4 regions of the Brevibacillus sp. FSL L8-0520 genome follow, and region 4 is predicted to be linked to each of the others. Evidence: riboswitches for the same ligand, from Rfam matches in the RefSeq annotation. Region 4 holds a riboswitch; each other region holds the start of a gene.
The links. A riboswitch is a leader RNA that binds a small molecule or an ion and turns the genes downstream of it on or off. The one in region 4 is predicted to bind S-adenosylmethionine.

Region 1 (8,008 bases), 1.7 Mb from region 4:
AAAAGCCTTGCAGACGAATGCTCAGCGCGTCCATCAAGCCAAACAGGAAGCTGGACGCGAGGATGCCGAGCGGATGGGCTTGCCCCAGCATCATCGCCACCAGTGCGATAAAGCCGCGTCCGGCTGTCATGCCTTCCGTAAACATCGTCACCTGGCCGAGCGATAGCTGGGCTCCGGCCATCCCGCACAGCACGCCGCACATGACGATCGCCAGCACCTGCAGGCGAGTCGCTTTCAACCCAAGGCTGCGGGCCGCAGTCGCGTTCATGCCGACAGCCAGCACGCGAAAGCCGGTAACGGTCCTGGTAAAGAAAAAATGCAGCAGAACTGCGGCCAAAAAGGCGAAGTACACGAGCGGCGAATGCCCGGAAACGATGTCTACCAGCACTGGAATGTCTTTGATTAGCGGGATTTGCCACTGCGGCAGTCCGGCCATGTCCTTGTCGTAAAACGCGCCCTTTACGTCAAAAACGGCACGCAGGGCAAACGTGGTCAGCCCCAGCCCGAGAAAGTTGATCGCGACGCCGACGACGATCTCATTGGCCCGTAGACCGATCGTCATGTAGGCAAACAGCAGCGAGAACAGAACGGTTACGAGAGCTGCAAACAGCAGCGCCAGCAGCAGGCTCCCGGTAAAGTGATTGCCGACGATGGCGGAAAAGGCGCCAACCAGGATCAACCCCTCCAGACCGACGTTGAAAATGCCGACGCGCGAACAGAGCGCACCGCCCAGGGCTGCGAGCAAAATAGGCGTCACCATGCGGATGGTGGAACTGACGAGGGACCAATCAAACAGCTCCATGAGATTCCCTCCTCTTGTTGTTGCGATTTTTCCACCAGTCGTAACTGAATTTAGCTGATATAAACAAAATTAAAACAGCTTGAATCACACTGGCCAGTTCAAGCGGCACATCCGTATTCCGCTCCACTCCCATGGCACCTGTCTGCAGAGCCGCGAGCAGCAAGGAAGTAAACACAACGCCAATCGGGTGAGAGTTGGCCAGCAGGGTCGCCATCAGCCCGGTCCAGGCGAAGTTCGGAAGCGTCAGGGCGCCTTCCACATACCGATAATGCGAGCCCAATACCTCGACAGTCCCGGCCAATCCGGCCAGTCCGCCGCTGAAAAACATGCCGGTCAGCATCACCCGAACTCTGTTCACTCCGCCATAGCGGGAAAAGAACGGGTTTTGCCCGAGCATTTTCACTTCGTACCCGAACGGAGTATAGCGAATGACGAAAAAGATCAGAAGAGCAGCAGCCAAGGCAAACAAAAAGCCTGCATGGACGCTCATCCCGGCGAACAGCTTTGGCAGCCAGACGCTTTTTTCCAGCATCGGGGTCTGGGCCATGGCAGCGGACCCGGTTTTGTCCTGGAACGGCTCGCTGACGAGATACCCTGCGAACAAAACGGCGACATAATTGAGCAGCAGCGAGGAAATCAGCAATTGAATCCGAAAGCGCGCCTCCAAATACCCGGCAAAAAGCGACCACAACCCTCCGGCAAGCACGCCCGTTACCAGAGCGGCCACCATTTTGACGAAGCCGGGCGCGGGCAGATAAAGGGCCACCAACGTCGCACTGATCGCTCCCGTTACCATCTGTCCCTCGGCCCCCAGATTGAATACCCCGGCGCGAAAAGCGAGCGACAGTCCCAGTCCGATCAGCATGATCGGCGTGGCCCGGGCCAGCGTGGAGGTCAGGAAGTAGAAGCTGCCAAAGGCTCCCTTCCACATCTCTTGATACGTACCGATAATCGATTCGCCCACGGCGGCAATGACCAGCGCACCTGTCAACAGGCCGATGATCACTGCCAGCAGCGGCTGAACCAATGACTTACATAGCTGCTTGACTGCTGCCATACACGCTTCCTCCCGCCATCAATACGCTGATTTTCTCCTCTGTCGCTTCCGAGCGTGTCAGCTCCCCGGCGATCCTCCCTTTGTACATCACCAAAATCCGGTCGGACAGCGCCAGTATTTCTGTCAATTCAGACGAGACGAGCAAAATGCCGTCTCCATTGTTCCGCTTTTCCAGCAGAGCCTGATGGATGTATTCCATCGCGCCGATGTCAACGCCGCGAGTAGGCTCGGCCGCGATCAACAGTGGTGTATTCTGTCCCAGCTCGCGGGCGACAATCAGCTTTTGCAAATTGCCCCCGGAGAGGTTGCCTGCCTGCTCTTTCAAATGAAGAGAGCCTGTCTTGATCGCAAACCGCTCGACCCACTCTTCCACGACACGGCGGAATTTGCTGCGCAAAACGACACCGCGGCGCATGTACTCCGGCTTGCGCTGATAGCCCATCAGCGCGTTTTCCTCGACGCTTTCCCGCTTTGCTGTCCCCCACAGGTAGCGGTCTTCGGGAATGTGGGCCAATCCTGCCTCGCGAATCGCTGCCACCGACTGGCCAGTCACATCCTTTTCTCCGAGATAGACTTTCCCTTCCGAAACAGCCCGCAGGCCGGTCAATGCCTCCAAAAGCTCGGATTGCCCGTTGCCGGATACCCCGGCGATCCCGACGATCTCCCCGTGGTGTACGGAAAACGTCACGTCGTCTACGAGCGTTTGTTTTTCCCGGATGCTCAGGCCCTGCACCCGCAAAAGCGGCTTTCCTTCCAGGCGGACCCGATCAGTGAGCTGCTGAAGCTCGCGGCCTACCATCATACGGGCGAGGTCGTCCGCATTGGTTTCGCTTCGGGAAACGGTTCCGGTCACGCGCCCCCCGCGCAGGACAGTGACCCGGTCTGCCACCTCCATGACCTCCTGGAGCTTGTGGGTAATCAAAATGACGCTTTTGCCGCTTTCGGCCAAATGGCGGATCGTCTGCAGCAGCTCCTTTACCTCCAGCGGCGTGAGCACCGCAGTCGGCTCGTCCAGCACGATAATATCTGCACCCTGGTAGAGCACCTTCAGGATTTCTACCCGCTGCTGCTCCCCTACGGAGCAGCTGGATACCTTGGCGTTCTCGTTGATCGGTATCCGGTATCGCTCACTGAGCGAGCGGACTGCACTCGCCGCTTCTTTTCGCTGAAACAGCCCTTTGCGCTGCGGTTCGTAGCCGATCACGATATTTTCCGCAACGGTAAAGTCGGGAAACAGCATGAAGTGCTGGTGAACCATGCCAATCCCGTGGCGGATCGCATCCTCCGGGCCGCGAAAGACGACGGGCTTGCCATTTACTGCGATCTCTCCGGCAGTGGGCTGCTCCATACCGTACAGCATGCGCATCAGCGTGGTTTTGCCCGCTCCGTTCTCGCCGACGATCGCATGGACCTCCCCCTCTTTCAACGTAAACGAAACGTTGTCATTGGCGGTAAAATCGCCGTAGCGCTTGGTCATGCCCCGCATTTCCAGTCGGTTCTCCACCTTTTCCCCCTCCCTCTTTTGTCTTCCCGGTAGAGCAGGAAACCGACTACGCTCATGTAGCCGGTTTCCGAATCAGCGCTCTCGCTATTGTTTCAGCGGGTCTGTCACGGTTCTCGTCCCCGCGACGATCTCATCCTTGATCGCTTTTACCTTGCTGACGACTTCTTCTCCAATGAACGGGTTCAGCGGAGTCGGGCTGTCATGCGTAACGTAGGTCACGCCGACGCCGTTCTCCTTCAGTCCGTAGGCGACGACACCCGGCTTCAAGCTGCCGTCCACAAATGCCTTCACCGTTTCATACACAGCGGAGTCCGTTCCTTTCAACTGGGACAGGACGATATGCTCAGGGTCGATGCTGGTCCGGTCAACGTCTTGTCCGGAGGTGTAGAAGCCTTTTTCCTTGGCTGCTTCAAACACGCCAAGATCTCCTACAGCCGCTGCGCCGTAAATAAAGTCCGCTCCTTTGGAAGCCTGCAGCAGCGCCAGCTCCTTCGCTTTTGCCGGGTCGCTGAAGCTGCCGACGTAGTTGATCTGCACTTCTGCGTTCGGGTTGGTCGCCTTGAGCCCTTCCTGAAAACCGACTGTCCATTTTTTCAGGATCGGAATGTCCATTGCTGCGACGATCCCTACCTTGTTGCTTTTGGTTGCCAAACCGGCAGCCGCTCCGACCAGGTATGCAGCCTCTTGCTCGCGGAACATGACACTGCGGACGTTGGGCAAATCAACTTGCGTATCGATGATGGCGAAGGTGCGGTCCGGATTTTCTGTCGCTACCTTTTTCAGCGCATCCTCGGCTTCAAAGGAAGACGTGATGATCAAATCGTATTGCTCGGCCACTGCCACGCGGATATTTTCCTCGATAGCCCCATGGTCTGTGGATTCAATCGTCTTGACATCCACCCCGAATTCCTGGGCGGCTTTCTTCGCTCCATCGTCCATCTGCTGGAAGAACGGGTTAACCCCGATTTTCTCGGGCAGCACCAGCGCGATCCGCTTTTTCGCTGTTTCTTGTCCGCCTGTCTGGGCTTGTCCCTTGTCTTCGGGGGCGCTGCTGTTTGTCGAGCATCCGGCTGCCAGTACAGCGAATGTCGTTAAAGCCAGAAGCAATTTTTTCATGATGTCCTCTCTCCTATCAATATCCCGAACGATAATATTCGTTTTTATAACAAAATATCGTTGGTTTATGGCGTGTATTAAAAATCAATTTGAATAAAATACGAATATTATTATATTTAATTAAATTAACGTTCGTCAACAACCTCCTTTGCACAAAGAAAAAACTCTTCCCGGAGGAAGAGTTTGCCGTATATCGCTAACCTCTTCCTCATCTCTCAGAACCCAAACAGGTTCTGTAGGAATTGGCACCTTTCTGTGCACGTGTGCACAGTGGTTGCCGGGCTTCATCGGGCCAGTCCCTCCGCCGCTCTTGATAAGGTAAGGTGAAACTATTTAATTGATATTGAATTCATTCTAGCAGATCAATTGAAAAATGCAATTCTTTTTTCAGCAATTTCAAACATTACGATTATCGCTGAAATGATTGCTGCAGCTTTGTCGACAAGGCGTTCAGCTCGCCCAGCTCCTCGGTAATCTCCCGCACCTTTTGGTGCTGGTTTTCCGCCGTCGCAAACAATTCCTCCAGGTTGGCAACAGACTCCTCGGTGACCGCTGTAATCGTAGACATCTCGGCCGCCACTTCCCCGGAGCGCATTTTCACGCGATCCATGCTCGTCCGCACATGCTCGACTGCCTCCAGGAACGCTTCCATGCCTGTTCGCACTGTCTCGATAGACGCCACTGTCTCTACCGCCAGCTCCTGTCCCTTTGCTACCGACACTTCGCCCGTGCTCATGTGCTTCACGGCGTTTTCACTCTCTTGATGCAGCGACTGCAAAATTTCGGTAATCTCCTGCGTAGCCGTCGCGCTTTGCTCAGCCAGCTTGCGCACCTCGTCCGCCACGACGGCGAAGCCCCGGCCGTGCTCACCCGCACGAGCCGATTCGATCGCGGCATTGAGCGCGAGCAGGTTCGTCTGTGTCGCGATCTGGTTGATCGTCTGGACGATTTCCTCGACCTTGTTGGCTTGCTTGTTCAGCTCGCGGATCGTCGAAGACGCCACATTGACCGCCTGAACGATTTGCTCCATTTGCTCGGAAAGCTCGCTCATCATGCTGATGCTTCCTGCCAAGCGGCGGCTGTTCTGATCCGCTTCCGCCTTCATGACGGCCGCTTGCTCGTTGACAGTCACAATTTCCTGGTCGATCGACTGCACTTCTTCCTCGATTTTGACAGTGGAATTGGCTTGGGATTCCATTCCGGTCGCCACTTCCTTGAAGGCGACCATCATCTCGTCCGTGTTGCGCCTTGTCGTCTCGGCATGCTCATGGACATGCACGGATGTGCGCTCCACCTGCTCTGTTACCATCTTGATATTCCGCAGCAGCTCTTCCAGGCGCTGCTCTTTGTCTTCGGCTTCCCGTCTCGCGCTGTCCGCTTTTGCAAGCGACGCTTGTCCAGCCAGACAGAGATAGGTGAGCCCCGCGATCATCAGCACGAAGGCGACAATGCGAAGCAGCAAATTGACTTCCGAAAAATGGCCGTCAAACAACTGGTAAGAACCGGTGTAAAATCCGATTAATGTCGCCGCAACCTGCATCGCCCCCGCCGATACAATCAGCTTCCAGTCCAGATAGGCTGCCAAAAAGCCCAGGACGATGAACGCGAGAAACGAGATTTCCTGAAACGGTGTATAGTGGTCAAATGCAATCGAGTAATAGAGAAGACCAATTCCGACCAGATACCGGATCAAGTAGCTGTCCTTGCGAATGAAGTACAACGGAGAAACGATCAGTGTTGCCAGCAAGCCTGCGGAGGTGACCTTCCAGAAGTTCACATCCATCTGACACGCGATCCAGCCTGCAACCCAGAGATGATTCCATAAAATAAAGATCATAAAGCCTTCTTTGTTCGTCAAGGTGTTGCGGACCAACTGAAACATATGTACCCCCTCTTGCCTGTCGTACTTGCGAAATGCTCTTGATGCCATTATAGACTGAGAAAAGTCCCAGCGACTACGAATAATGTAAGAATGTGTGAAAAAAGTTCCATCATTCGACTGGTTCTGAAGATGCACAACTGGTCGTTTTCGGCCTCGCATGCTGGCCAAACAATCTGCTGTCGAATTTCGTACCCATGCCCGCCACTCCCCTATATGCAATGCAAAAGCAGGTGCCCCGCTGTCTGCTTGAGACTTTGGAGCACCTGCTTTTTCCGATTTATAGACTATGCTACTGCAACGATTTTTTGATGATATTACGGGCGATCCATACGCCTGCAGCCCCGGCCTGTGCCAGTCCGCGCGTAATGCCCGCACCGTCGCCGCCGCAGTACAGCCCTTTGATTTCCGTCTCGAACTCCTCGGTCAGCTTTGGACGGGCAGAGTAAAATTTGGCCTCTACGCCATAGAACAGTGTGTGCTCGGAAGCGATTCCCGGTGTCACCTTGTCCAGCGCCTCGACCATTTCGATCAAGCTTTTCATCGTATTGTACGGCAGAACCAGGCCCAAATCGCCGGGAACGGCTTCCTTGAGCGTCGGCTCCAAAAACCCTTCGCGGATGCGGGACTCGGTAGAGCGGCGTCCGCGCAAAATGTCTCCGTATTTCTGGACGATGACGCCGCCATTGGAAAGATCGTTGGCGCGTTTGCAAATTTCGCGAGCGTATTCGTTCGGCTTGTCAAACGGCTCGGTAAATTTGTGCGAAACGAGCAGAGCAAAGTTTGTATTCTGGGAGCCCAGCGCAGGGTCCTTGTAAGAGTGGCCGTTTGCCGCCATGACGCCGCTGTGGTTTTCCACGACGACGTGACCGGACGGGTTGCTGCAGAAGGTGCGGACCCTCGTCCCGACCGATGTGTTGAAGATGAATTTTCCTTCGTACAGATGCTCATTGATCTCGCGCATCACCACGTCGGACGTCTCGACCCGCACGCCTACGTCTACCTGGTTGTTGTACATTTTCAGACGGCGCTTTTTCAAAATCCCCGTCAGCCAGGCGGAACCGTCACGGCCGGGCCCGATCATCACGTTGTCGCTCAAATATTCCTCGCCGTTTTTCAGCACCACGCCTCGAACGCGGTGACCGTCCGCTTCCTTGACCGTCAGGATATCTTCGACCTCGGTCTTGAACATCATGTCGATGCGCGTTTTCAAGTATTCATAAATCGACTTGAGAATCTCCAGGTTTTGCTCCGTGCCCAGGTGGCGCACCTCAGCTCTCAGGAGCTTCAGCCCTGCTGCATATCCGCGCTGCTCGATGCTTTTGATCGTTTCGGTCGTCGGATCGGTAATTGCTGTCGTCGCACCGTGCTCCAGGTTGATGGAGTCGACGTATTTAATCAGATCCAGCACCTGGGATGGAGCCAAATAATCGGTCATCCAGCCGCCGAATTCGGTGGTAATGTTGAATTTCCCGTCGCTGTACGCGCCGGCTCCGCCAAATCCGGCTGTGATCGAACAGGCCGGCAGACAGCCTGCGAAATCCTTCTTTCCTGCCGGGGGCGGGCAAAGCTTGATTTTCTCCTCCAAAATCGGGCAGCGGCGCGAGTAAATGTCATGGCCTTTATCAATCAACAGGACTTTTGCCTTCG
Region 2 (8,008 bases), 450 kb from region 4:
GCACCGCGTACACAAGGGAACGAATGTACTGGAAATCGAGCACGTCCGCAATCTGGTCACCGACGGCGTCTTCCAATCCCCGACCATCAAGGGCCGATCCGGCGTCCTGGTCGCAACCGGCCGTCACAACCTTGACCTGGCTATTGCGGAAGACTTCGATACGTCCTTCCTCGGAGACGAGCAAATGAACAGCCTGTTCCGCGTCTATGAGTGTGTCGTGCTCCGCATCAAGCGGCCGAGTGCGATCTGCACGTTGGAGGAAACAGAAGAATAATAACCGAGGCTGCAAAAAACAGGGTGCCCCCGTCGTCAAAGACTTCGGGACACCCTGTTTTATTCGATCCACGTATTCATTTATCGCTAGTGAGCGACTAGCTGGCTGTACTCCGCAAACGCTTTGCCCAAGCGGTTGATCGCCAGTTCGGTATGTTCCCGATCCAGCAGCGTATAGTTGAGGCGCATCGTATTCGTTTGAGGCTGGTCCGCGTAGAACGGGATACCGGGAACAAACGCGACGCCTTCCTTGACAGCCTGCGCCAGCAGCTTCTCGGAGTGTACATGCTCCGGCAGCTCTACCCAGAGGAACATTCCGCCTCTCGGTTTATTCCACTTCATGCCGCTGGTTTGACGACAGAGCAGCTCGTGCATCCACTCCATCCGCTCTTTGTACGAGTCGCGGATTTTTTGAATATGGCTTTCCAAATCAAACCGGGACAGCAGCTCATACAGAGCAAATTGGTCGATTGTGCTGGACTGCAAGTCGATTGCCTGCTTGGCTTTTACCATCATCTGAATCACCTGGCTGTCTCCAATCGCCCACCCCGTTCGAAGACCCGGAGCGACGATTTTGGAGAAGGTGCTGGTGTAGACGACAGCCGATCCGTCCGGATGCTCATCGAGAGAAAAAATGCTGCGATAAGGCGCCTCGCCGTCGAACTGGATTTCCCCGTACGGATCGTCTTCCAGAATCAAAATGTTGTTTTCCCGGCATTGTTTCAGCAGTCCCAAGCGTTTTTCCAGACTCCAAACCTTTCCTGTCGGGTTTGCAAACGTCGGAATGACATAGGCCATCTTCGGGCGATATTGTGCGATTTTTCTGGCAAGGTCCTCCATATCCATGCCTTCCGCATCTCCATCCACCGGAATAGCTCGAATGCCGCGAAATTGGAACAGTTGCACGGCCGCGAGATACGTTGGATTTTCTACCAGCACGACGTCGCCTTCGTCCAGATAGACACGGCAGAGCAAGTCGACGGCCTGCTGGGAGCCGGTAGTGATCAGCATGTTTTCTACGCCAACATTCATATGCTTTTGTTTCATGCGGGACGAAACCCATTCCCGAAGCGGAATGTACCCGTCAGTCAAGCCGTATTGCAGCGATTTTGCTCCGTGATCCAGAGCGCGATTGAAGGCTTCTCTCATTTCTTCGATTGGAAAAGAATCCTCTGCCGGCAGGCCGCCTGCCAAAGACAATACTTGATTGCCCTGTGTCAGCTTCAGGATTTCGCGCACGGCCGAGGAGCTGAGTGCGCTGGTTGATTTGGAAAATGAATATTCCATGTTCGGTTCCCCCTAGATTTCGCTTATACCTGTTTTATCACTGCGGCCGTCATAAGTCCAATCTCACAAATCTATCGGCGGAATAGGTTTTAGCTATGTCGAGCGATGGCTCGGTCGAAATCGTCGGATTTTACTCGCGACTACTTTGGTTGGGGGTATCGATGCTTGTGCAGATGTTTCCTGCTTTTCTTTTGGGTGGTAAACCGGGCTGTAGAGGTAAGAAACAGGAGAAAAAGCAAAAGTACGGTGGGACGGGTTTTTGTAGGCAAATTCGAGCCCGTCTGGATAATCGAGTTGAAGGGCTTGGGAAAACTGGAGAGCTTCCCTTACTGGAATCTGTATGACGAAAACGGCAAGCGTTTCGACGTTCGGACCGATTTTGCCAAGACGTACATGGAAGATTCAGACAAGGGGTCGTATTGGTCCAAACCCTGATTGTCAAAGGAATGGAGCAGCCTCCGCAAAAGCTGAAGCTCGCTTTGCAAACCATCGAAACACGGTACATAGACTTGAACTGGCAACCGCCGATCCCGCCTAGTCCATAAAGCTGGCCTGGGGTATCACCTGATTCCATCAAGCCATCATAAAGGCCCTGAGCGATCATAGCTCCGGGCCTTTTGCTTGGGAAGCCATGCTTTATGTTGCAAGTATGGCTTCCGCTATACACGAAAAATAAGGCTGTCTTTCTTGAAAAGGTTGCCGTCATTATGTTTTGGCATCCGTGAGTATCATTTCGAATCAAGCCTGCTTTATCCGTGAGTATCCTGCTTGATTCAGCCTGTTGTGCCACCCCGAATCGCAGGAGAAGCCTGTTTCCAGGCTTCTCCCCACCGCGGCCCCTGGACAAGGAGCAAGATAACCCGAAGCCCGCCAACAAGCTTACCGAGCAAACAGCCCCAGCTTCTCAATCCTTCGCACTGCCTCCGCCAGCCTTTCTTCGCTGGAAAGAAGCGCCGCGCGCACATACCCCTCGCCCGTCGGTCCAAAACCGACGCCAGGCGCAACCACCACATGAGCCTTTTCCAGCAGCAAATCGGAAAACTCGACCGATGTAAACCCTTCGGGAACAGGCAGCCAGCTGAAAAACGAGCCCTCTGAAGGCTTGGCCTGCCAACCGATCCGGTGGAGCTCGGCGAACAGCACATCCCGCCTGCTTTGGTAGACGGAGACGAGATCATGTACGCATTGCTGCGAGCCGGTCATCGCTTTTGCCGCCGCCATCTGCACAGCGCCGAAGAGACTGACAAAGTAATGGTCCTGAATCAAATTGACCAGCCGTACGAGCTCCTTGTTTCCGACCATAGCCCCGACGCGCCAGCCGGCCATGTTGTACGTTTTCGACAGGGTGTAAAACTCCACTCCTACTTCTTTTGCCCCCGGCACCTGCATGAAGCTGACCGGCTTTTTGCCGTCAAAGCTGATCGCACCATAGGCGAAATCATGGCAGACGACGATCTCGTGCTTGCGGGCAAAGCGGATGGTCTCTTCAAAAAATTCCACCGGAGCGTTGACCGCCGTCGGATTGTTCGGGTAATTGAGGAACATCAGCTTGGCTTTTTCCAAATCTTCCGGCTTCAACTGGCCGTAATCCGGAAGAAACGCGTTTTCAGCCTTGAGCGGCATCATGACCATGCGGCCGTCAGCTACAGCCACGCCGGACCAGTAATCCGGATAACCTGGATCGGGCACCAAAGCGACGTCCCCGGGGTTCAGCAGCACCTGACAAATCTCAACCAGACCTGTCTTGCTGCCAAACAGGATGGCTACCTCTTCCTCCGCGTCCAGCTCCACGCCGAACTCTTCCTTGTACCAGTGGGCGACGGCCTGCTTCAGCTCCAGCCTGCCGCTGAACGGCGGGTATTTGTGATGGACAGGGCGCTTGGCCTGCTCGCTCAGCTCTTCCACGATATGCTGCGGTGTCGGGAGATCGGGATTGCCCTGTCCAAGATTGATAATGTCATGTCCGGCCGCGATGGCCTTGTTTGTTTTCGCTACCAGCGTGGCAAAAAACTGCGTCGGCAGTCGGTCCACCATGGCAGATGGTTGGATGCGCATTGGCTTTCTATCCTTTCTTTCGCAAAAATAATCCAGACATCGAAGCAGGCATGCAAAAAGCCCCTTTTCCTGAACAGAAAAAGGGGCGGATCGTGCGTCTCCACGTTCTTATCTGTCAGGATCGCTCCTGCTGGAATTGGCACAGCATCTGCAGAATATCCTGCAAGATCCGCTGCCGGGCTTCATCGGGCCAGTCCCTCCACCTCTCTGGATAAGTTAACAGCAACCTATTTACTTTGAATGTCTACTATACTACTTGAGCAGGTTGGGAGTGTCAATACAATATCCCGAACCATGGCCCGGGCTGCTTTGCTGTTGCTGGCCCGGCAGCCTGCAGGGCCTCGTTAGACAGCCTGGCAGTCCTCAACTGTCAGCCTGGCGGTCCTCAACTGACAAACTGAGGAGCCTCACTGACAGGCTGAGGGGCCTCGACTGACAGCCTGAGCGGCCTCGGCTGAAAGCCTGCTGGTCTTCGCCTGACAGCTACGAGTATCCGTCCAAGCATTGCTTGTCATGACCCGAGCTTCTCCGGAGCAGGCAGAGCTGCCTTCATCTCAGGACGCTTTACAAAGGACGTGTACACGGTAAAGCAAGCGACAGCGACCAAAGCCAAAGCAGCCATGAAGTAGACCATCCCATTTGCTCCGAGCGCTTCAAAGATCACGGCGCCCATCAGCGGGCCGACCATGCGTCCTCCTGAGCCTACGCCCCCGATGAGGCCTTGAATGAACCCTTCACGTCCCGGTGGAGACAACTCGGCAGCGATGGTCGGGACGGCAGGCCACACCAGCATTTCACCCAGTGTAATGACAAACATGGCCACGAAAAAACCGGCGTACACCGTCGTCTGAGACAAGATCAGCATGGAGAGCGAAAAGACGTAGGCGCCTAACAGCAACTGCGCTTTCAGCGTACGGGCGAAGTGCCTGATCACCCAGGAGATAAACGGCTGCCCGAACAGGATCAAAGCACCATTCAGCGTCCACAGCAGGCTGTACTCCCTGAGCGTGATGCCCAGCGACTGCATATACGCCGACAGCACAGTCGTCCACTGCGAGTAAATAATCCAGCAGACCAACAACCCTGCCGACAACAGACCGAGCGCTAGCCATGCCATCGGGCGACCGGCAGCTTGAGCGGCATCCGTCGCCATTGCCGCCGCGGCCCCTTTTGATCCGCCGGCCTTCTCCGCCAATCCCGCGGCAGGCAGCTGTGCCCCCTCACCTTCCTCTGTGTGCTTCGCCGACGCTGCCACGAGCCGGCCTTCTTTTTCCTGACCGCGCTCAAGATCGACCGTGCGGCTCAAAAAGATAAAGAGAAACAGAACTGCCAGCTGCAGCGCCGCATTTCCAAAGAAAGTCCAGGCAAAGGAAATGCTCGCCAGCATTCCCGCCGAGGCGGAACCGATCGCTACCCCGATATTGAGTGCCACATAAACCGTATTCAAGCCCTTGCGGCCGCCGTCAGGCCACAAGAGGCCGATCAGGGCATTGAGCACAGGAAACATGATGCCGGAGAAAAATCCGTTCAAAAGCAGCAAGACCGTATACGTATGAAAGCTGGTTGTGAAGCCCAGTGCCACAGCTACGGCTACCGCTCCCGCTGTCGCGGCGTATACTGTGCGCATTTTCCCCCAGCGGTCAAAGAGAACCCCGCCTGTCAGACTGCCGATCAGGTACGCTCCCTGATTCAGCATCAAAAGAACACCCGCTACGGTGAGCGGCTTCCCGAGAAAATCGTGGATGTAGATCGTCACCAGCGGCCAGATACAGGCCATGCCCGTAGAATGAATAACGGCAGCAACGGCCAGAAGCCGGATGCTGCGCGGATAGGAATTCCATAGTCGACTCATCTGATGTTTACGCCTCGCTCCGATAAAAATCTCCGCTTTTCCCGCCGGTTTTGCTCTGGAGATACGTCGGCCCGATTACCATTTCCTTGTCCATGGCCTTGCACATGTCATAAACGGTGAGCGCGGCTGCGCTTGCGGCTGTCAGTGCCTCCATCTCCACGCCGGTCTTGCCGGTCGTTTTGACGGTTGCCTCGATATCCAATGTCGCTTTGTCCGCATACGAAAAGCGGATGTCAATGCCCGTCAGCGGCAGCGGATGACACATCGGGATGATCTCCCACGTCTTTTTCGCAGCCATTACTCCGGCTACCTGTGCGACAGCCAATACATCCCCCTTGGCAATCTGCCCCTCGCGAATGCGCAGCAGCGTTTCCGGCTTCATCGTGATTTTGCTGACAGCCACCGCTACCCGCTTGGTTACCTCTTTTTCGGAGACGTCCACCATTTTGGCCCGTTGTTGATCGTTAAAATGCGTTAATTCGTCGTTCATTTCTTCCTCCCATTTGCTTTCCGCCTGGGAATGCCCTTCTTTTTCGATAATCTAACCTTACATTCAGCACTGTAGAAAATCAATCGGGAATCTGCAAGAAGTCGCTCTCTGATTTGGCAGTTAGGCGCAATTATGTTATCGTCACAAGTAGAGAGAAGCTTTTCCTTCCTATAAATAACCCTTGGGAAACGAGGAGTGCTACATGCAAATATCTGTCCTTTTATTTGCCGGTTTGGCCGAGCTGGCCGGCGAGCGAACGATACAACTGACACTGCCGGAGGGAGCAACCGTACAGGACCTGCTGCAAGCCGCATCCAGCCAATACCCTGCGCTGTCCTCCCTGCTCGGCAGCTGCTTTATCTCCGTCAATCAAGAGTATGCCAAGCCGGATACGGCCATCCGGGCCGGAGACGAAATCGCCATATTGCCACCTGTGAGCGGCGGTCAGGACCCTCGTTTTGCCATCACGACCGAACCGCTGAGCGCTGACAAACTGGTCAAGCTCGTGTCCAATCCGCATGCCGGCGCTGTCCTCGCTTTTGTCGGAACCGTCCGGGAGTTCACGCACGGCCAGCGTACCGTATTGCTTGCCTATGAAGCCTACGAGCCAATGGCAGTGGAAAAAATGAAGCAGATCGCGTCCGAGGTTGAAGAGCGGTGGCCGGGTACGAAGCTGGCGATGCATCACCGGATCGGCGAGCTTGCCATCGAGGAGATCGCGGTGGTCGCTGCCGTAGCGACGCCGCATCGAAAAGCGGCTTTCGAGGCTGGCGAATACGCGATCGAGCGGTTGAAGCAGATCGTACCGATCTGGAAGAAGGAAATCTGGGAGGACGGCAGCGAGTGGAAGGGCCATCAGCAAGGACCTTGGAACCCGACAGCGCTTCCGGATGACGTGGAAAGGAGCTAACCTACCGTGAATACGCGTTATTCCCGTCAAATCCTGTTTCCTCCTATCGGCCGCGCGGGACAAGAGCGGCTGTCGCAAAGCCGTGTAGCGATTGTCGGCATGGGAGCGCTGGGTACGGTGTCCGCCAATCACATGGTTCGCGCAGGCGTCGGTTTTGTCCGGCTCATCGACCGCGATTTTGTGGAACCGAGCAACCTCCAGCGGCAAATGCTCTACGACGAGGACGATGCCCGGCAGCATTTGCCCAAGGCCATCTCAGCCCACGCCAAGCTGACGCGGATCAATTCCGAAGTCGCGATCGAGCCTGTCGTGGCTGACCTGACCGCCTACAATGCGGAGTCTCTGCTCGCCGATGTCGATCTCGTGCTGGATGCCACCGACAACTTCCAGGTGCGCTATCTCGTAAACGACGTCTGTGTCAAACACGGCATTCCCTGGGTGTACGGCGGAGCGGTCAGCGCGACCGGCACGTTTGCCTCCATTCGCCCGGGCGTGACGCCTTGCCTGCGGTGTCTCTTTCCGGAGCCGCCCAATCCGGGTGAAATGGCGACCTGCGATACGGCCGGGGTAATTGGCCCGATCATTCACATCGTGGCCTCTTATCAGGCGACAGAAGCGCTCAAAATCCTGGTCGGGGACACCGATGCGCTAAACCCCAATCTGGAGCATTTCGACTTGTGGAACAATCGCCACCACCAGATCAAGGTGGCGAACGGGCGTCGCGATGACTGTCCGACATGCGGCCAGCGGCAGTTCTCCTTTTTGCAGCCGGATTCGCAAGAGGGCCAAGCCGTCTCCCTGTGCGGCCGGGATACGGTGCAAATCTCCCCTGCCGGCAATATGTCGCTTGATCTGGATGTGGTCGCTGAACGGCTTTCCCCGCTGGGCCAGGTGGAACGCAACAAGTTTCTCCTGCGCTTCCACGTAGACCCGCACACGCTGGTCGTCTTTCCAGACGGGCGGGTGCTCGTGCAAGGAACGGATGACGTCAGTCTGGCCCGCACTCTCCATGCCAGGTATATCGGAGCTTGAGCGCACGGCGAGCATTGCAAAAAGTCCCCTTCTTTTTAAGGAAGAGAGGGGACTTTCTTGTCCTCCGCGAATGTGATGATAAAGGTTGTTCCTTCGCCTGGCCGGCTCT
Region 3 (8,008 bases), 2.7 Mb from region 4:
ACGTTTAACCGGGTTCTCCGTGTCTCCGCGATGATCGCTTCCCTGCTATTTACACCGCTTTACGTGGCGGCACTCACTTTTCACTACGAAATGATTCCGGCTGATCTCCTTTGTCACTCGCACAGTCCCGGGCCAGAGTCCCTTTTCCGCCTCTGTTTGAAGCTTTGATGATGGAGATTATTATTGAACTCTTGAGAGAAGCAGGGGCAAGGCTTCCTACCAAAGTAGGACAGACGATCGGCATCGTTGGCGGTATCGTGATTGGGCAAGCATCCGTGCAGGCGGGCTTTACCAGCAACATCTTGATTATCATTGTTGCGCTCGGAGCCTTGTCATCCTTTATCGCTCCCAGCTACGTGATCGGCTCTACGATCCGCGTGATTCGCTTTCCCATCATTTTGATGGCGGGGCTGCTTGGTCTGATCGGAATCATGATGGCGGTCAGCTTCCTCATCAGCCATCTCTTGCGGCTGACGAGCTTGGGAAGACCGTACCTCTCCCCGCTTTATCCGGTTCGCCTCATCGACTGGAAAAACAGCTTCATCCGGGCTCCCTTTGCGTTCCTTGCCAAACGTCTCGAGTTTTTTCAAAACGGCAAGCCTTATCGCTACAACAAGCAACGAGCACGCCAAATCCATAATTTTGATGAAGATGAGTAGGGAGGAGCCATGAAGATCAATGTTCAGCCCAAACCAACGACGACCATAGCTCCTTACATGACCGGCTTCGTTGTCATGTCGACGCAAATAGGGGTAGGAATATTAGGCTATCAGCGGGTGGTCGCAGCCGAATCCGGCCATGACGCATGGATTTCCGTAGCCATCGCGGGACTGCTGTCGCATCTTACGATTTGGATCATATGCCGGACACTGAGGCACTACCCGTCCGCAGATTTATTCGGGATACATCGGGATGTGTACGGGAAAATCATCGGCAACCTATTCAGCCTTCTGTACATCCTCTACTTCATCGCAATGGCGATGGTCATCCTGCGGGGGTACATAGAAGTCGTACAATCATGGATTTTTCCAGGGATTCCGATCTGGATACTTGGCTCGATATTGTTATTTCTTGCGATGTACACTGTCCTCGGTGGTATTCGGGTGATTACCGGCTACGCGATCATTTCGGTGTTTATCACGATCTGGCTTTTTTTTGATCTCTACTTCACGTTGGAATACGCCCGCTGGCACTATCTTTTGCCGGTTATGGAGGCAGATTTCAAGCAGCTTCTAAAGGGGGCACTGATCATGGCCTTTACCTCCGTCGGGTATGAAGTGTTGTATTCGATTTACCCCTACGTCGGAGATAAAACGCGTTTGCATCGGCATGCCCAGTGGGGAGCGTTCATTACCAATTTCATCTACGTCGTCCTGATGATCATCTCGCTCATATTCTTCAGCGAAGGCCAGCTCATACGAACGATATGGCCAACGCTGCAGATCAAGACCGTCGTGTATTTCCCGTTTCTGGAGCGGTTCGAGTACCTTGCCATCTCCCTGTGGATGCTGATCATCCTGCCCAACGTCATGCTGTATATGTGGTCCGCCTCCAGGGGGTGCAAAAGAATGTTTGGCTGGAACCAGAAGCGGGTTTTGTACATCATCGGCGCGGTCATCTTTATTGCGATGCAATTTTTTGTCTCGAGACATGCAGCCAATTACATCATCGATCGCATGTCGTACGTTAGCTTGTACATGGCTGTGATTTACCCTTATGTCCTATTGTTGGGAGTTCTGATCAAACGGCGGTGGAACAGGAGGGAGGATTCATCGTGCCGAGATCCGGAAATAAGCGGCTCCTGAGAGCGGGAGCCGTGCTCCTTCTATGTTCTGTTCTGCTCAGCGGCTGTATCAGGACGCAAATTTTTGATGAGCTTGGAATGATTACGGTGGCGGGATATGACCTGTTAAAGGACGGGAACATACGCGGAACGGTGGTGATGCCCTCCATCAATCCCGAGGCTGAAGAAAAAGTGCAGGTGATGTCCGGCATCAGTCTGACGAGCAAGGGCATTCGCGACAAGGCCAACCTGCAGTCAGACAAAGAAGTGCTGGGCGGGCAGCTTCGGGTCGCGATGTACAGCGAGGAGCTGGCCAGAAAAGGGATAGGCAGCATTGTGGACACTCTGTACCGCGACCCCTCGATTGGAAGCCGGGTTTATTTAAGTGTCATTGAGGGCCAAACCTACGATTTGCTGACGTACAAATTCAAAGAGGAAGGCAATATTGGCATTTACCTCTACCAATTGATCCGGCACAACGTAGAGGATGACAAAATTCCGTCTCCTACTCTCCATGAGTTTTACCGCTCCTACTTCAGCGAGGGAATCGACCCTTACGTCCCTTTTCTTGAGAGGAAAGGGGATGAGGTGAGGATCAAAGGCGTGGCTCTGTTTCACAAGGACAAATATGTCGGCTGGATTCCTCCAAAGGAAGCCTTTCACATCAAGCTAGTTCATGATGCTTATCGAGCGGGAACGTACGAAACGTCGGTAGATCCGGAGAGGATGGGGGTAAAGCCGAAAAAGAAGAACACAACCGGCCCTGACATCCAAATGGTATTTGATACGCTGAGCAGCAAGGCCCACGTCGATATTGTCAGTACGAATCCACTGACCTACAAGGTCGATGTGAAAGTACGGACACGCATTCTGGAAATGTCAATACCGTTAAAAATAGAACAACCGGAGGTACTCAGAAAAATGGAGCAGGCCTTGTCTGAAAACATGAAGCAGGATTTGGCCAAGGTCGTCGCCAAAATGCAAAAATGGGAGGTAGACCCCTTTGGGTTCGGGGAATTATACCGGGCAAAATTCCGCGGGGCGCGGAAGCTGTCTCACGATCAGTGGCATGAGATGTACAGGAAGTCCCGCTTCGATTACAACATCGATGTAGAAATTGTCCGCAACGGCGTGTTGGATTAATTGCCCATTGACTTTCTATTTTGGTATAGCATATAATCCGTTTTGTATCATAAAAAGAAATAAAGTTCTTCAAACTAAATATACGTAGAATTCTTCTTATCCAGAGCGGCGGAGGGACAGGCCCTATGAAGCCCGGCAACCGGCTCATCGATTCTGATGGGTGGCGCGGTGCCAATTCCTACAAGATTGTAGAATCTTGACAGATGAGAAGGGTGAATGCGATCGTATAATGCGGTGCAGCCCCTTTTTCGCCTGATGAAAAAGGGGCTGTTGATTGTAATGGGAGGTGAACCGGATGATTCGGTTGCAGAATCTGAAAAAAGACTACATTGTAAAAGGCCATAAAACACCTGCGCTGCGCGGAATTGACCTCTCGATCGAGAAGGGGGAAATTTTCGGCATCATCGGACATTCCGGTGCCGGCAAAAGTACGCTGATTCGCTGCATCAACCTGTTGGAACGTCCGACAGCAGGCAGCGTCATTGTAGACGGGGTTGATCTGACCAAGCTGGATGAAGGCAAGCTCCAGGAACAGCGGCGGCATATCGGAATGATTTTTCAACACTTCAACCTGCTCTCGTCGGCTACAGTCGGGGAGAACGTCGCGTTTCCGCTCAAGCTGGCCAAGCGGCCCAAGGCGGAGATCGACAAAAAGGTGAAGGAAATGCTGGCGTTGGTAGGGCTGGAACAGCACCGCGACAAGTATCCAGCACAATTGTCAGGCGGACAAAAGCAGCGTGTCGGCATTGCCCGGGCGCTGGCGAGCGACCCCAAGGTGCTGCTGTGCGACGAAGCGACATCCGCTTTGGACCCGCAGACGACCAACTCCATTCTGGCGCTTCTTTTGGACATCAACCGGAAGCTGGGCTTGACGATCGTCCTCATTACGCACGAAATGCACGTCATCCGCTCCATTTGCGACCGGGTCGGTGTCATTGACGGAGGGCACATCGTAGAAATGGGCAATGTTCTGGATGTGTTCTTGAAGCCGCAGCATCCGACGACACAGGAGTTCGTGGAGCAAGTAGCAGACTCCAGCGAGCTGCGGGCTGCCGTTGCTCATGAAAAGGCGTCAGGCGAACGGACGATCCTGCGGGTCACGTTCCTCGGAGAACAAACCTACCAGCCGATTCTGTTCCAAACGATGCAGGAAACAGGTACGGTGTTCAGTATCCTGCAAGGAACCATTTCGCGTATGAAAGACACCCCATATGGCCAGCTCGTGATCGAGTTGGGCGGGGATGCGCAGCAGAACAGGAAAGCTGTCGATACGCTTCGTCAGCGCGGCCTGGAAGTGGAGGTGATTTAAAATGGGATTCACGCTTAAAAATATAGACTGGGCGGAAATTTGGAAGGGAACGCAGGATACGTTGACGATGCTTGGCTTTTCCACCTTGTTTACCGTCGTTATCGGGCTGCCGCTGGGCATTTTGCTGTTTCTCACATCCAGAGGCCAGCTTTTGGAGAATCGCGCGTTTTATTCGATCTCATCCTTTGTCGTAAACGTTTTGCGTTCGGTGCCATTCATCATCCTGATGATCCTGCTGATTCCTGTAACCAAAATGCTCGTCGGCACCTCACTCGGGGTAAAGGGCTCGATTCCTCCGTTGGTGATCGGGGCGGCTCCCTTTTTCGCCAGACTGGTGGAGACCTCCCTGCGCGAGGTTGATCGCGGCGTAATTGAAGCGGCGCAATCGATGGGTGCATCCAACTGGCAAATTATCCGCAGCGTGCTCTTGCCGGAATCCCGTTCGGGGCTGATCGCCGGGATTACGATTACCACGGTGTCGCTCGTGTCCTACACGGCGATGTCCGGGGTCATCGGCGGCGGAGGCTTGGGAGACCTGGCGATCCGCTACGGGTATCAGCGCTTCCAGACAGACGTCATGGTCGTGACGGTATGTATTTTGCTTGTGTTGGTTCAGATCCTGCAGATGGTGGGCGACAGGCTCGTCATCAAGTTCAGCCGGAAGTAGGATCTTGTCCATAGAGAATGTTCAAAATAGAAAGGGGAAATCATCTGTGAAGAAATTGGTCGTATCTGTACTGTCCACTGTACTGGCACTGTCTCTGGCTGCTTGCGGCAGCCAAAATGAATCGGCTCCCGCGCCGTCTGCCGGCGGTTCCCAAGGCGAGCAAAAAGAAGTAACGCTGAAAGTGGGCGCAACGCCGGTCCCGCAGGCTGAGATTTTGAAGTTCGTCGCGCCGAAGCTGAAAGAGCAGGGCGTAATTCTGGAAGTCAAAGAATTTACCGACTACGTTCAACCTAACGTGCAGGTAAATGAAAAGCAGCTGGACGCCAATTTCTTCCAGCACAAGCCGTACCTCGATGATTTCAACAAAGGACAAAACATGAACCTGGTAGAAGTAGTACCTGTTCATATCGAGCCGTTTGGCGCATATTCCAAAAAAGTAAAAAGCGTGGATGAACTCGCTGACGGTGCAACCGTTGCTCTGCCAAACGATGCAACGAACAACGGCCGCGCACTTGCTCTGCTCGAAAAGCAAGGCCTGATCAAGCTGAAAGACGGCGCAGGCATCAGCGGTACTGTAAAAGACATCGTAGAAAACAAGAAAAATCTGCAGTTCAAAGAGGTAGAAGCTGCGATGCTGCCACGCGTCCTGGATGAAGTAGACCTGGCTCTGATCAACACCAACTATGCGCTGGAAGCGAAGCTGGTACCGACCAAAGACGCCCTGTTCATCGAAGACAAGGATTCTCCATATGCAAACTACCTGGTAGCTCGTCCGGACAACAAGGATTCCGAAGCGATCCAGAAGCTGGCGAAAGAGCTGAATACGCCAGAAGTGAAAAAGTTCATCGAAGATACGTATAAAGGAGCAATTGTGCCTGCATTCTAATGCCAGGCTTCAAGCTCTACGATAGGCTTCTTGCTCAAGATATCGAGAGGGTGCCCCACAGTCATTTAGACGTGGGGCACCTTCCTTTTTTAGGAGAAAACAAGCGGAAAATACGGAACGTGAACACCGTACCTGCTCATCCCCCTGGCTCTCCTCCTGTCCGAACCAGGATTGACGGAGAGGATCGTTCAGTACTATCATAACCACAGCCTTGTCTTCAGGCAGGACGATGCAAGCATGGACATACAAAGAAGCGGAAGGAGACAACGCAATGTCCGAGGATCTCGAATATGCAAAAGCGCCCCACGGCAGTAGTCGCCTCAGTCTGCAAGCTGACTGCGAGAACTGCTTCGGCTTGTGCTGTGTCGCGCTGCCCTTCGCTGCTTCGGCAGATTTTGCGATTGACAAACATGCCGGACAGCCCTGTCAAAACCTGCAGGCGGACTTCCGCTGCGGCGTTCACAACAGCCTCAGACAGATGGGCTTTCGAGGCTGCACGGTTTATGACTGCTTTGGCGCGGGACAAAAGGTCTCCCAGGTCACTTACGGAGGACTCGACTGGCGCAAGTCCCCTAAGTCCGCGAAGGAAATGTTTGAAGTGTTTCCGATCATGTGGCAGCTCCATGAGCTGCTCTGGTATTTGTCCGAGGCGCTGACGCTTCGGCCAGCCCGTCCCATCCGGGATGAGCTGAGCCAGGCTCTCGACAAGACAGAGCGCCTCACGAACCTCGATCCAGACTCGATCTTGAAGCTGGACGTGGCAGCACACCGTGCCGATGTCAACAAGCTGCTCTTGCGGACCAGCGAACTTGTGCGAGCCGATTTTTTGCGCTCGCAGAGGGGATCCGCAGGCAAGCGCAAGACGTACAGCCGGGGAGCCGATCTGATCGGAGCCAAACTGAGAGGAGCCGATCTGAGAGCCGCCAATTTGAGAGGAGCCTACCTGATTGCCGCCGATCTCAGAGGAGCTGACCTGAGAGGAGCCGATCTGATCGGGGCTGACTTTCGGGACGCTGACATCAGGGGAGCCGATCTGACGGAAAGCATCTTTCTGACGCAGCCTCAGATCAATGCGGCAAAGGGTGATGCCAGTACAAAGCTGCCGCCGTCCCTTTCCCATCCGATGCACTGGTCCTCACCTGAGGCGTGAAGCGGGAGGGCGACGTTCATTTAAGTGCTGTGGCAAAGGTTCGCAATGCGAAGTATATGAACCCGTTTTATTCCGTGCAAACAAGAATACCGGGAATCTGGCATACAGAATTACCGGTATTTTTTCTTTTTCATATCTATCTTTATATTTTTTTACTAATAGATAAAATATTCGTAAAATTTAATTAAATCTAAACAAAACCCATTCCCAACACGGTATTTTGCAGGTATATTTTGGTTGCATTGCTATTGATAGACAAGGGGGAATTTTCAGATGAAGAAGCAAATCTCAGTACTGGCACTGGGGTTGTCGCTTGTAGTCGGCGCGGCTCTCGCCGGGTGTTCGGCAGGCGGCGGCCAGTCAGCATCCGGGAACAAGTCGGCCCCGAATGCTTCCCAGGAACCGGCACCGGCGGCCAAATCAGGACCGCAAGTGTTTCGGGCCAATTTGACCAGCGAGCCGTCCACAGCGGACCCGGGCCTGGCCAAGGATGCAACCTCCGGGGCGATCGTTCGCGCCACCTTTGACGGCTTGACCCGCCTGGACAAAGACTCCAAGCCGATGAATTCGATCGCAGAGGATGTAAAAATATCCGATGACAGGCTGACGTATACGTTTACCCTGCGAGATGCGAAATGGAGCAATGGCGACCCTGTCACCGCACACGACTTCGAATTCGCCTGGAAGCGCGTGCTCGACCCTAAGCTGGCAGCGGAGTATGCCTACCAGCTCTACTACATCAAAAATGCGGAAAAGGTGCACGCCAACAAACTTGGCCCTGAGGAATTGGGCGTAAAAGCCTTGGACGACAAAACGCTGCAGGTCACATTGGAGAATCCGACTCCGTACTTCCTGGAGCTGACCGCTTTTTATACCTACTATCCGGTCAATAAAAAGGTCGTGGAAGCCAATCCGAAGTGGGCCATGGAAGCGGCGACGCATGTGGGGAACGGACCGTTCAAAATGACCGCTTGGGAGCACAAGGCCAAAATTGTGCTGGAGAAAAACGAAAACTACTGGGAGAAGGACGTCGTCAAGCTGGATAAAATCGAGTTCTTCATGATCGAAGA
Region 4 (8,008 bases):
CATGTTTCCGACCTGTACGTCATAGCGAATGCTGGGTCCAAGGTAGGTAGACATGGTGATGGTACCCTCTATCGATTTATCACCTGCATCGACCGGTTCTCCGGCAGCCAGGCGAATGCTTTCAGGGCGAATGATTACCTCTACATCTTCACGTTTCGCGGAAAAAGCCGATGTGAGCAGTTGCCCACCTTCAAGCTGAATGACTGTACCGCTTGCCTCCGTTCCTTTTACCTTGCCCTTGAAAATATTGGACGAGCCTACGAAATCCGCTACAAAAGTGGAGCCCGGATTGCTGTACAGCGCGGTGGGCATGTCCACCTGCACCAGCTTGCCTCCCTGCATAACTGCGACCCGGTCAGCCATGCTCATGGCCTCTTCCTGATCGTGTGTGACAAAGATCGTCGTAATTCCTACTTTTTGCTGAATCCGGCGGATCGTGACCCGCATGCTGTTGCGCAGCTTTTTGTCCAGGTTGGAGAGCGGTTCATCCATCAACAGCACAGCCGGCTCCATGATCAAGGCCCGAGCCAGCGCCACCCGCTGCTGCTGGCCGCCGGAAAGCTGTCCTGGCAGCCTGTCGGCCAAATGACCCAACTCTACGAAATCCAGTGCATCTCTCACCTTTTTTTCTGTCTCTTTGTCCACCCTGCCCAATTTCCGATTGAGCATATTGCCGAGGACTGCGAGCTTGGTGCCGAAGCCGCCTTGGTAGAAACGGCGCACCTGCAGGCTGTAGGCGACATTTTCAAATACATTCAAATGAGGGAACAGCGCATAGCTTTGAAAAACCATTCCGCAATTGCGCTGGTTGGCGGGGACGTTGCTGACATCGCGGTCCCCGATAAAAATTTTGCCGGATGTGGGACTTTCAAACCCGGCCACGCAGCGCATAGTCGTCGTTTTTCCGCAGCCGGACGGGCCGAGAAGGGCGAAGAACTCGCCCTCCCGAATGTCCAGACTGACGTCTTCCAATGCGGCGATTCCGTTAAACGATTTGTGCAAGTTCTCAATTCTGACCGACCCCATGGAAGAACCTCCTTATTGGAATTTTTGCCGCCATTCGTTGCGTACGCGGTCGTAGTTTTGCACGACCCAATCTACGTCGAGCTCCTGTGCATGCGGGATGACCTTTTCCAGCGTGAGCGGCGTTTTCGATTCAACCTCTTTGGAAATCGGGATATGGTACCAGTTGGCAAGCGTTTGCTGTCCTTCCTTGGACAACAGGTAGTCGATCAGCGCTTTGCCGCCGTCAGGGTTCGGTCCATCCTGGACAAGAGATACCGGGTTGACGATGACAGGAGTTTTCTCAGGAACGATAAAGTCCACCTTTTCCCCCTTTGCCTTCATTTCGTATGCCATGAAGTCAAATGCGATCGCGACATGGGCTTCGCCTTTGGCTACCGCTTTTCCGGGCGCCGAGCCGGAGTCAGGCATCGCGCTCATCTGATCGACCAATTTTTTGAAGTACTCCCAGCCTGGTTCCTCCCCGCGCTCCATCAGTTGGCTCAGAACCGTAAGCGTGGCTGTTCCGGATGCTGCCGGGTTCGGCATTTGGAGCTTGCCTTTCCATTTCGGGTCCAAGAGGTCGTCCCATGTTTTCGGCGCTTCTTCCGGTTTTACCAGGTCGGTATTGTAAACAAAGCCGAGGACGAACACCTCTGCTCCGATCCATTTCCAATCCTTGTCGCGGATTTTGATCCCGTCGCGCACTTCCGGCCAATCCTTGATCGCTTCAGGCGTATAGGCCGTAATAATATCCTTGTCCTTCGCCGACTCAAACGGCAGGAAACCGCCTCCGCCATACCAGACATCCCCCATCGGATTGTCCTTTTCGGCAATCATCTTGTTCACCAGAACGTTGGTGCCGGCGTACTGAATGTTAACGGTCGAGCCCTTGAAAGCCTTTTCAAAATTCTGACCAATTTCTTTGGTCATATCAGGTGTCTCAGGCGAGTAGAGTGCAATTTGACCCAGTTCTTTTGCGGCACCCGAACCCCCGCCAGCTTCTCCTTGGCCCGTACTGGATGAGCCCGTATCCCCCGAGGAACACCCCGCTACTGCCACCGTCGACAACAACGCCGCGGTCGCTACGACATTCAGCCACTTTTTCACCATTTGTCAGACCCCTCTTTCTATTCGTGTTCATTTTTCTGTTGATCGAATAGTTTGACGATAATGAATAAAAAGAAAACCCTTACGTATATAAACACACTCCTCCCCTTAAAAGGAATGTGTTTACGGGTAAGGGTTTTCTCCGTTTTCTCCGCCTAACCGTATTTCCGTATGTTTTCGTGCTGCACGATCAACTTTTCTAAAGTATAACCATAGTTTTCAATAACTGTCAATGAAAATGCTTACACAAATGCTGCCGCAGCCCGGACAGCCTTTTGCCAACCGGCATATAGCCTGCTGCGCTCCGTCTCTTCCAGTCTCGCCTCGAATGAGCGCTCAACCTGCCAATTGTGCGAAATCTCCTCTTTGCTTTTCCAAAAACCGATGCCCAACCCGGCCAAATAGGCGGCACCGAGCGCCGTCGTTTCATGTACGCGCGGACGCTCGACGGTGACACCGAGAATATCGCTTTGAAATTGCATCAGGAACTGATTCGCTACGGCACCGCCGTCTACGCGAAGCTTGCTCAGCGGAATGCCGGCATCTGCTTCCATGGCTGCCACCACGTCTCTGGTTTGGTACGCCAGCGACTCCAGTGTGGCCCGGATGAAATGCTCTTTTTTGGTTCCCCGGGTCAGTCCAAAAATCGCGCCGCGGACCTCGCTGTTCCAGTAAGGAGTGCCCAAGCCCACAAAAGCCGGGACGACATAGACGCCTTCGGTGGATGACACAGCCGTTGCGTAGCGTTCGCTGTCTGCCGAGGTTTTGAGCATGCGCAGGCCATCCCGCAGCCATTGGATCGCAGAGCCTGCGACAAAAATGCTCCCTTCCAGCGCGTACTCCACTTTTCCGCCAAGGCCCCAGGCGATCGTCGTCAGCAAGCCATGCTCGGAGCGAACGGCTTGTTCTCCGGTGTTCATCAGCAAAAAACAGCCGGTGCCGTATGTATTTTTGGCCATGCCCCGCTCGAAGCAGGCTTGCCCGAACAAAGCGGCCTGCTGGTCTCCTGCCGCCCCCGAGATCGGAACCTCGACGCCAAAGAACAAATCCTTGTCGGTTACCGCATACACCTCCGAGCTGCTTCTCACCTCAGGCAGCATCGCACGCGGGACATCGAGCAGAGCCAGCAGCTCATCGTCCCACTTCAAATCAAAAATATTGTACATGAGTGTGCGCGACGCGTTGGTATAGTCGGTCACATGCGCCCGGCCGCCGGACAGCTTCCAGATCAGCCACGTGTCAATCGTTCCGAACAGGAGGTCGCCCTGCTCCGCCAAAGCGCGGGCGCCTTCCACATGGTCGAGAATCCATTTTACTTTTGTGCCCGAAAAGTAAGCATCGATCAGCAGACCGGTCGTATCCCGAAACAATGGGTCGTATCCCTTGCTTTTGAGCTCTTCGCAAATTCCCGCTGTCTGTCTCGACTGCCAGACAATTGCGTGATAGATGGGCACTCCGGTATGCTTGTTCCACACCACGGTCGTCTCGCGTTGATTGGTGATCCCGATGGCTGCCACTTCCTGCGCCGAAACATTGTGGCTGGCCAAAACCTCGCCGATTACGCCGACGACCGATGACCAGATGTCCAGGGCATTGTGCTCTACCCATCCTGGCTGGGGAAAGAGCTGGGGAAATTCTTTCTGGGCCATCCCGACGATGCTTCCTTGCTTGTCGAACAAGATGGCCCGGGAACTGGTCGTCCCCTGATCGATTGCGAGCACATACTTTGTATCCATGAGCTTCCTCCTTCTACCGCGGGATACGGGCACCCTTTTTCTCCTCTATTAGGGGTGAAACCGGATGCGGTCTATATCCCGAAGCATTGGGCCGTCTCCGCTCACAACACGGGAAACTCTTCCGCCCTGATGCCGAAATCGCGGTGCAGCGCCTTCTTGTGCTCCTCTGCAAAACCGCTGGCAATCATGCCGATGCGCAAGACGCTCGCCCAGTCATATTGTATTCGCTGTTTTTCCACGAGAACTCCTGCCCGATCCAAAAAATGCGTGACTTGATCAGGCGTTCCCCGCAACGCTTTACTTTCCAGATAGCAAAAGCACCGCTTCTCCCCGGCTTCCCGATTGCCTGCCGGCTCGCTTTCCTGCCAGACCGGCTGAGGAGTGAAGCGCTGGGTCAGCAAATAGGCCAGATCCTCCACCACAGCGCTTGCTGTCGGAAGCTCGCCTGCCCCTTTGCCCATGAACAAAAGGTCGCCGACGATATTGCCCGACACCTGCACGGCGTTGTAGGCATCCTGCACCTGCGCGAGTGGGTGATCCAGCGGCAGAAGCGTTGGACGGACGGAAAGCTGTAGACCGCCCCCGGCCTTGGAAGCCTTGGCCAGCAGCTTGATCCGGTACCCCAATTCGCGGGCGAGGCCGATCTGTCCGAGATGCAGCTTTTCAATCCCCTGCCTCTCGGCTGCATGCAGCGGCAGCGATTCACCAAATACGAGCTGGGCGAGGATGTACGTTTTGTACAAGGCATCCCAGCCCTCTACGTCCGAGGCGGGGTCCGCTTCGGCGTAGCCCAGCTCCTGCGCCTGCTTCAGCACTTCGGCGTAGGGAAGCTTTTCCTGTTCCATCCGCGTCAGGATGTAATTCGTCGTCCCGTTTAAAATGCCGCTGACCGATACGATGTCATTAGTCCGGAGAAACTGGCGCAGCACGCCGAGAATCGGAATCCCTCCGGCTACGCTGGCCTCGTACGCGAGCTGAACGCCGTGCCGATTGGCTAGCCGCACCAGCTCCGTTCCGTGCTTGGCAAGCAGCTCCTTGTTCGCGGTGACGATGTGACAGCCCTTTTCAATCAGTGCACGGACATAGCCGTATGTCGGCTCGACGCCGCCCATCACCTCGACGACGATGTCCACGTCCGACGCCAGCACTTCTTCAAACCGGGTCGTGATCAGATTGTTCTCAATCGGTACAGACCGCTGCTTTTCCGCATTGCGGACCAGCGCCTTGACCACCTCGACACGTCTGCCCAACCTGTCCGACAGCTTTTGCTGCTGAGAGCGGATCGTTTTCAAGACGCCGCCCCCCACCGTCCCTACGCCAAGCAATCCTACTTTTACCACACTTGCACTCATGTACTCCACCTCTTTTTCTCATTTCAAACATAAAAAAGGCCTTCTTCCGTTTAAGAAGAAGGCTCGCGAGCTACAGGGGGCCTCCTTCTCATCTGCCAAGACATACTGCTGCTGTCTTGCAGGAATTGGCACCTTGCCACAAACTGCGTGACGGTTGCCGGGCTTCATCGGGCCAGTCCCTCCACCTCTCTGGATAAGAAAGAAGTTATGAAGTTGCGATAACTCAAAAACATTTGATCATACAAATAAAAAACCTTCTCCCGTTAAGAAGAAGGTTGGCATCCGGAATGGACGTACTCCCGCTTCTTATCTGTCAAGACTGTCATCAGTCCTGCAGGAATTGGCACCTTGTCACAAACTGCGTGACGGTTGCCGGGCTTCATCGGGCCAGTCCCTCCGCCTCTCTGGATAAGAACAGTATTTTCCTGTTGGCAACATTGTAAGGAATTCGGTTTGAGCCGTCAACCAGATATTTCCGACATTTCATCTTCGGACAATTCCTTTCATTTTTGAAAAGAAAGGTTTCTCATTTTTAATAAGGTGTTCTCATGCAGGTGATGGCGCACCAACAGACATTTCCAGCACTTTGTTTTGGTTTTTGCTTTCTCAATAGTGAGAATAATGGTACTGCCGATGCTCCTTCATACTGCACAGGAAGCAGCCGGTCATTTGGTATCATTCTTGCATATATTTTCAGAAAAGTCAGAGTATAATTCCCTTTTTCCATTCGCATGGGACGTCGGGTGCGTCGAATATACATGAATAAAAGACGCTCCACTCTGACTTTTTCAGCAGGAAGGAGGTGCTTTTTTTTGAGTAGGCTGCTGCCTGTTTTGATCCACGATCGTCCCACTTAGCTTCGGTTTCTACTATGATCTGCCCGTGTGCAGAAGGAGGGTGTTTGGATGAGACTTCGTCCGCGTGAACCAATCGATGTTGCGACACAAGTCGCGGTATTTCCTGCTACGATCGATCTGCATTTGCAAAAATGGCTGTTTCGAATGCGAAGATAGAACGTTTTCCAAAAATGGAAGGAGGACTCTATGCGAGTCGCTATTTTAGGAGTTGGCGGTGTAGGACAAGTAAGCGCGTGTGAAATCGTGAAATCGAAGTATTTGCAAAAACTGGTGCTGGCAGATATATCGATCGGCCCGGCTGAAGAGCTGGCTGCCGAGCTGCGCCGGGAGACGGATGTGGAAATCCAGGTAAAACGTGTCGACGCACGCGATGTATCGAGCGTCCAATCTATTTTGACTGACATTGACGTACTGCTGCATATCGGCTTGCCGGAAAACAACTTTGAAGTGATGAAAGCGTGCCTGAACACGAAAACCCATTATATCGACACGGCTTCCAGCGGCCCGCAATGGCTCCGCAAGCAGCTAGCCTGGACCGATAAATTCAAAGCGGCAGGCATTCTCGGAATCATGGGGCTTGGGTGCGATCCCGGCTTCTCCAACATCGCGGCGCGGTACGCTGTGGATCAGTTGGACGAAGTCGATGAGATTTTGATTCGCGACGGCGACAATTCCGTCGTCGACTACGACGGCTTCTGCTCCTTCTTCAGTCCGCAGACAGCCATTCAGGAGTGTTTGGCCAAACCGAACTTCTGGACGGCTGACAAGGGTGAACAATACTTGCCTACTCCCTTTGCCAACAAAGAGGAGTTCGAATTCCCCGAGCCGATCGGCTGGCTGGACTGCTACAACGTGGAGCACGAAGAAGCGACCACTCTTGGCGAGACGATTGGCCGCGCAAAAGGGTGCAAATACGTGGACTTCAAGTACGCCCTCCATCCCGACTTTGTGAATACCCTCAAGGTGCTGAGCTATCTGGGACTGGACAGCGACGAAGAGATCGAGGTCAAAGGCGTCAAGGTAGCGCCGCGCGATGTAGTCGTGACGACCATGCCGAAACCGGCCGATCTCGCCGGAAAAATCCACGGATACTCCTCCGTCGGCGCACTCGTCAAAGGCAAGAAGAACAACAAGCGAAAAGAAGTTTACGTCTACACGATCGCCAATCACGATGAGGTTTACTACAAGACGGAATTTCAAGCAACGATCTGGCAGACAGGCATCCCGCCGGTCGTCGCTGTCGACATGATCGCTGAAGGATTGTTGACCACGACCGGCTGCATTCCGCCCGAGCTGATCGACCCGCTCCCCTTTTTAGAGCGGTTAAAGGCTCGCGGCATGACTTGGGATGTGATTGAGAAGACTGCCCCTCTCAGGCAAATATCGTAGTACGTAACTTGAGATATAGAAAAAGATCGGGATTGGCAGCTGTTGCCGCTGTCCCGATCTTTGTTAAATACAGATCGGGTACGTTTCTTCCGATTCATCAATCCTACATGAAACGAAGGTGAAACCTCTCATGATGGAGAAAAAGCGGACAAGCCTGTTCATGCTCATCTTAGTCGCTGCTCTGGTTCTGTTGACCGGATTGACTGGTTGCGGAAGCAGCTCTGTCCAGCCGGGTCAGCAGGTCCAGGGGAATGGCGCTCCCTCGTCGGGAAATGAAGCTGCCAAAGCGGGCGGAGACAGCCAGGCAGGATTGTCCAAATCGCTCAACCTCTTTATCTGGTCGGAGTACATCCCGCCAAGTGTTCTGGAGGCATTTGAAAAAGAGTACGGCGTAAAGGTGAATATCAGTACCTACTCCTCGAACGAGGAAATGTTCGCCAAACTGTCTGTCAATTCTTCGGGCTATGATCTTGCCGTCGCGAGCGACTACATGGTAGACTTGATGCGCAAACAGCAATTGATGGAAAAGTTGGACTACTCCAGCATCAGCAACATCAAAAAC

Region 1: another riboswitch for S-adenosylmethionine. It lies ahead of NSQ24_RS24730 (BMP family protein); the one in region 4 lies ahead of NSQ24_RS16655 (homoserine dehydrogenase).
Region 2: another riboswitch for S-adenosylmethionine. It lies ahead of NSQ24_RS19000 (pyridoxal phosphate-dependent aminotransferase); the one in region 4 lies ahead of NSQ24_RS16655 (homoserine dehydrogenase).
Region 3: another riboswitch for S-adenosylmethionine. It lies ahead of NSQ24_RS03500 (methionine ABC transporter ATP-binding protein); the one in region 4 lies ahead of NSQ24_RS16655 (homoserine dehydrogenase).

The regions. Positions count from the first base shown of each region.
Region 1 is NZ_CP150171.1:5,069,907-5,077,914, forward strand. Features, by position in the region: gene NSQ24_RS24715 (ABC transporter permease) at 1-802, opposite strand, end outside; gene NSQ24_RS24720 (ABC transporter permease) at 789-1,859, opposite strand; gene NSQ24_RS24725 (ABC transporter ATP-binding protein) at 1,834-3,363, opposite strand; gene NSQ24_RS24730 (BMP family protein) at 3,448-4,479, opposite strand; SAM riboswitch class I at 4,685-4,799, opposite strand; gene NSQ24_RS24735 (methyl-accepting chemotaxis protein) at 4,889-6,361, opposite strand; gene NSQ24_RS24740 (NAD(P)/FAD-dependent oxidoreductase) at 6,651-8,008, opposite strand, start outside.
Region 2 is NZ_CP150171.1:3,786,430-3,794,437, forward strand. Features, by position in the region: gene NSQ24_RS18985 (family 1 encapsulin nanocompartment shell protein) at 1-274, shown strand, start outside; gene NSQ24_RS18990 (PLP-dependent aminotransferase family protein) at 361-1,560, opposite strand; gene NSQ24_RS18995 (hypothetical protein) at 1,726-1,995, shown strand; gene NSQ24_RS19000 (pyridoxal phosphate-dependent aminotransferase) at 2,440-3,615, opposite strand; SAM riboswitch class I at 3,721-3,833, opposite strand; gene NSQ24_RS19005 (MFS transporter) at 4,127-5,467, opposite strand; gene moaC (cyclic pyranopterin monophosphate synthase MoaC) at 5,475-5,957, opposite strand; gene moaD (molybdopterin converting factor subunit 1) at 6,160-6,867, shown strand; gene NSQ24_RS19020 (ThiF family adenylyltransferase) at 6,874-7,899, shown strand; gene NSQ24_RS19025 (HAMP domain-containing sensor histidine kinase) at 7,935-8,008, opposite strand, start outside.
Region 3 is NZ_CP150171.1:635,220-643,227, forward strand. Features, by position in the region: partial or broken gene NSQ24_RS03485 (spore germination protein) at 1-659, shown strand, start outside; gene NSQ24_RS03490 (GerAB/ArcD/ProY family transporter) at 669-1,805, shown strand; gene NSQ24_RS03495 (Ger(x)C family spore germination protein) at 1,775-2,926, shown strand; SAM riboswitch class I at 3,020-3,136, shown strand; gene NSQ24_RS03500 (methionine ABC transporter ATP-binding protein) at 3,222-4,235, shown strand; gene NSQ24_RS03505 (methionine ABC transporter permease) at 4,237-4,902, shown strand; gene NSQ24_RS03510 (MetQ/NlpA family ABC transporter substrate-binding protein) at 4,949-5,788, shown strand; gene NSQ24_RS03515 (pentapeptide repeat-containing protein) at 6,060-6,938, shown strand; gene NSQ24_RS03520 (peptide ABC transporter substrate-binding protein) at 7,212-8,008, shown strand, end outside.
Region 4 is NZ_CP150171.1:3,333,055-3,341,062, forward strand. Features, by position in the region: gene NSQ24_RS16640 (ABC transporter ATP-binding protein) at 1-1,026, opposite strand, end outside; gene NSQ24_RS16645 (extracellular solute-binding protein) at 1,039-2,115, opposite strand; gene glpK (glycerol kinase GlpK) at 2,355-3,848, opposite strand; gene NSQ24_RS16655 (homoserine dehydrogenase) at 3,950-5,200, opposite strand; SAM riboswitch class I at 5,286-5,400, opposite strand; SAM riboswitch class I at 5,504-5,615, opposite strand; gene NSQ24_RS16660 (saccharopine dehydrogenase C-terminal domain-containing protein) at 6,244-7,446, shown strand; gene NSQ24_RS16665 (spermidine/putrescine ABC transporter substrate-binding protein) at 7,577-8,008, shown strand, end outside.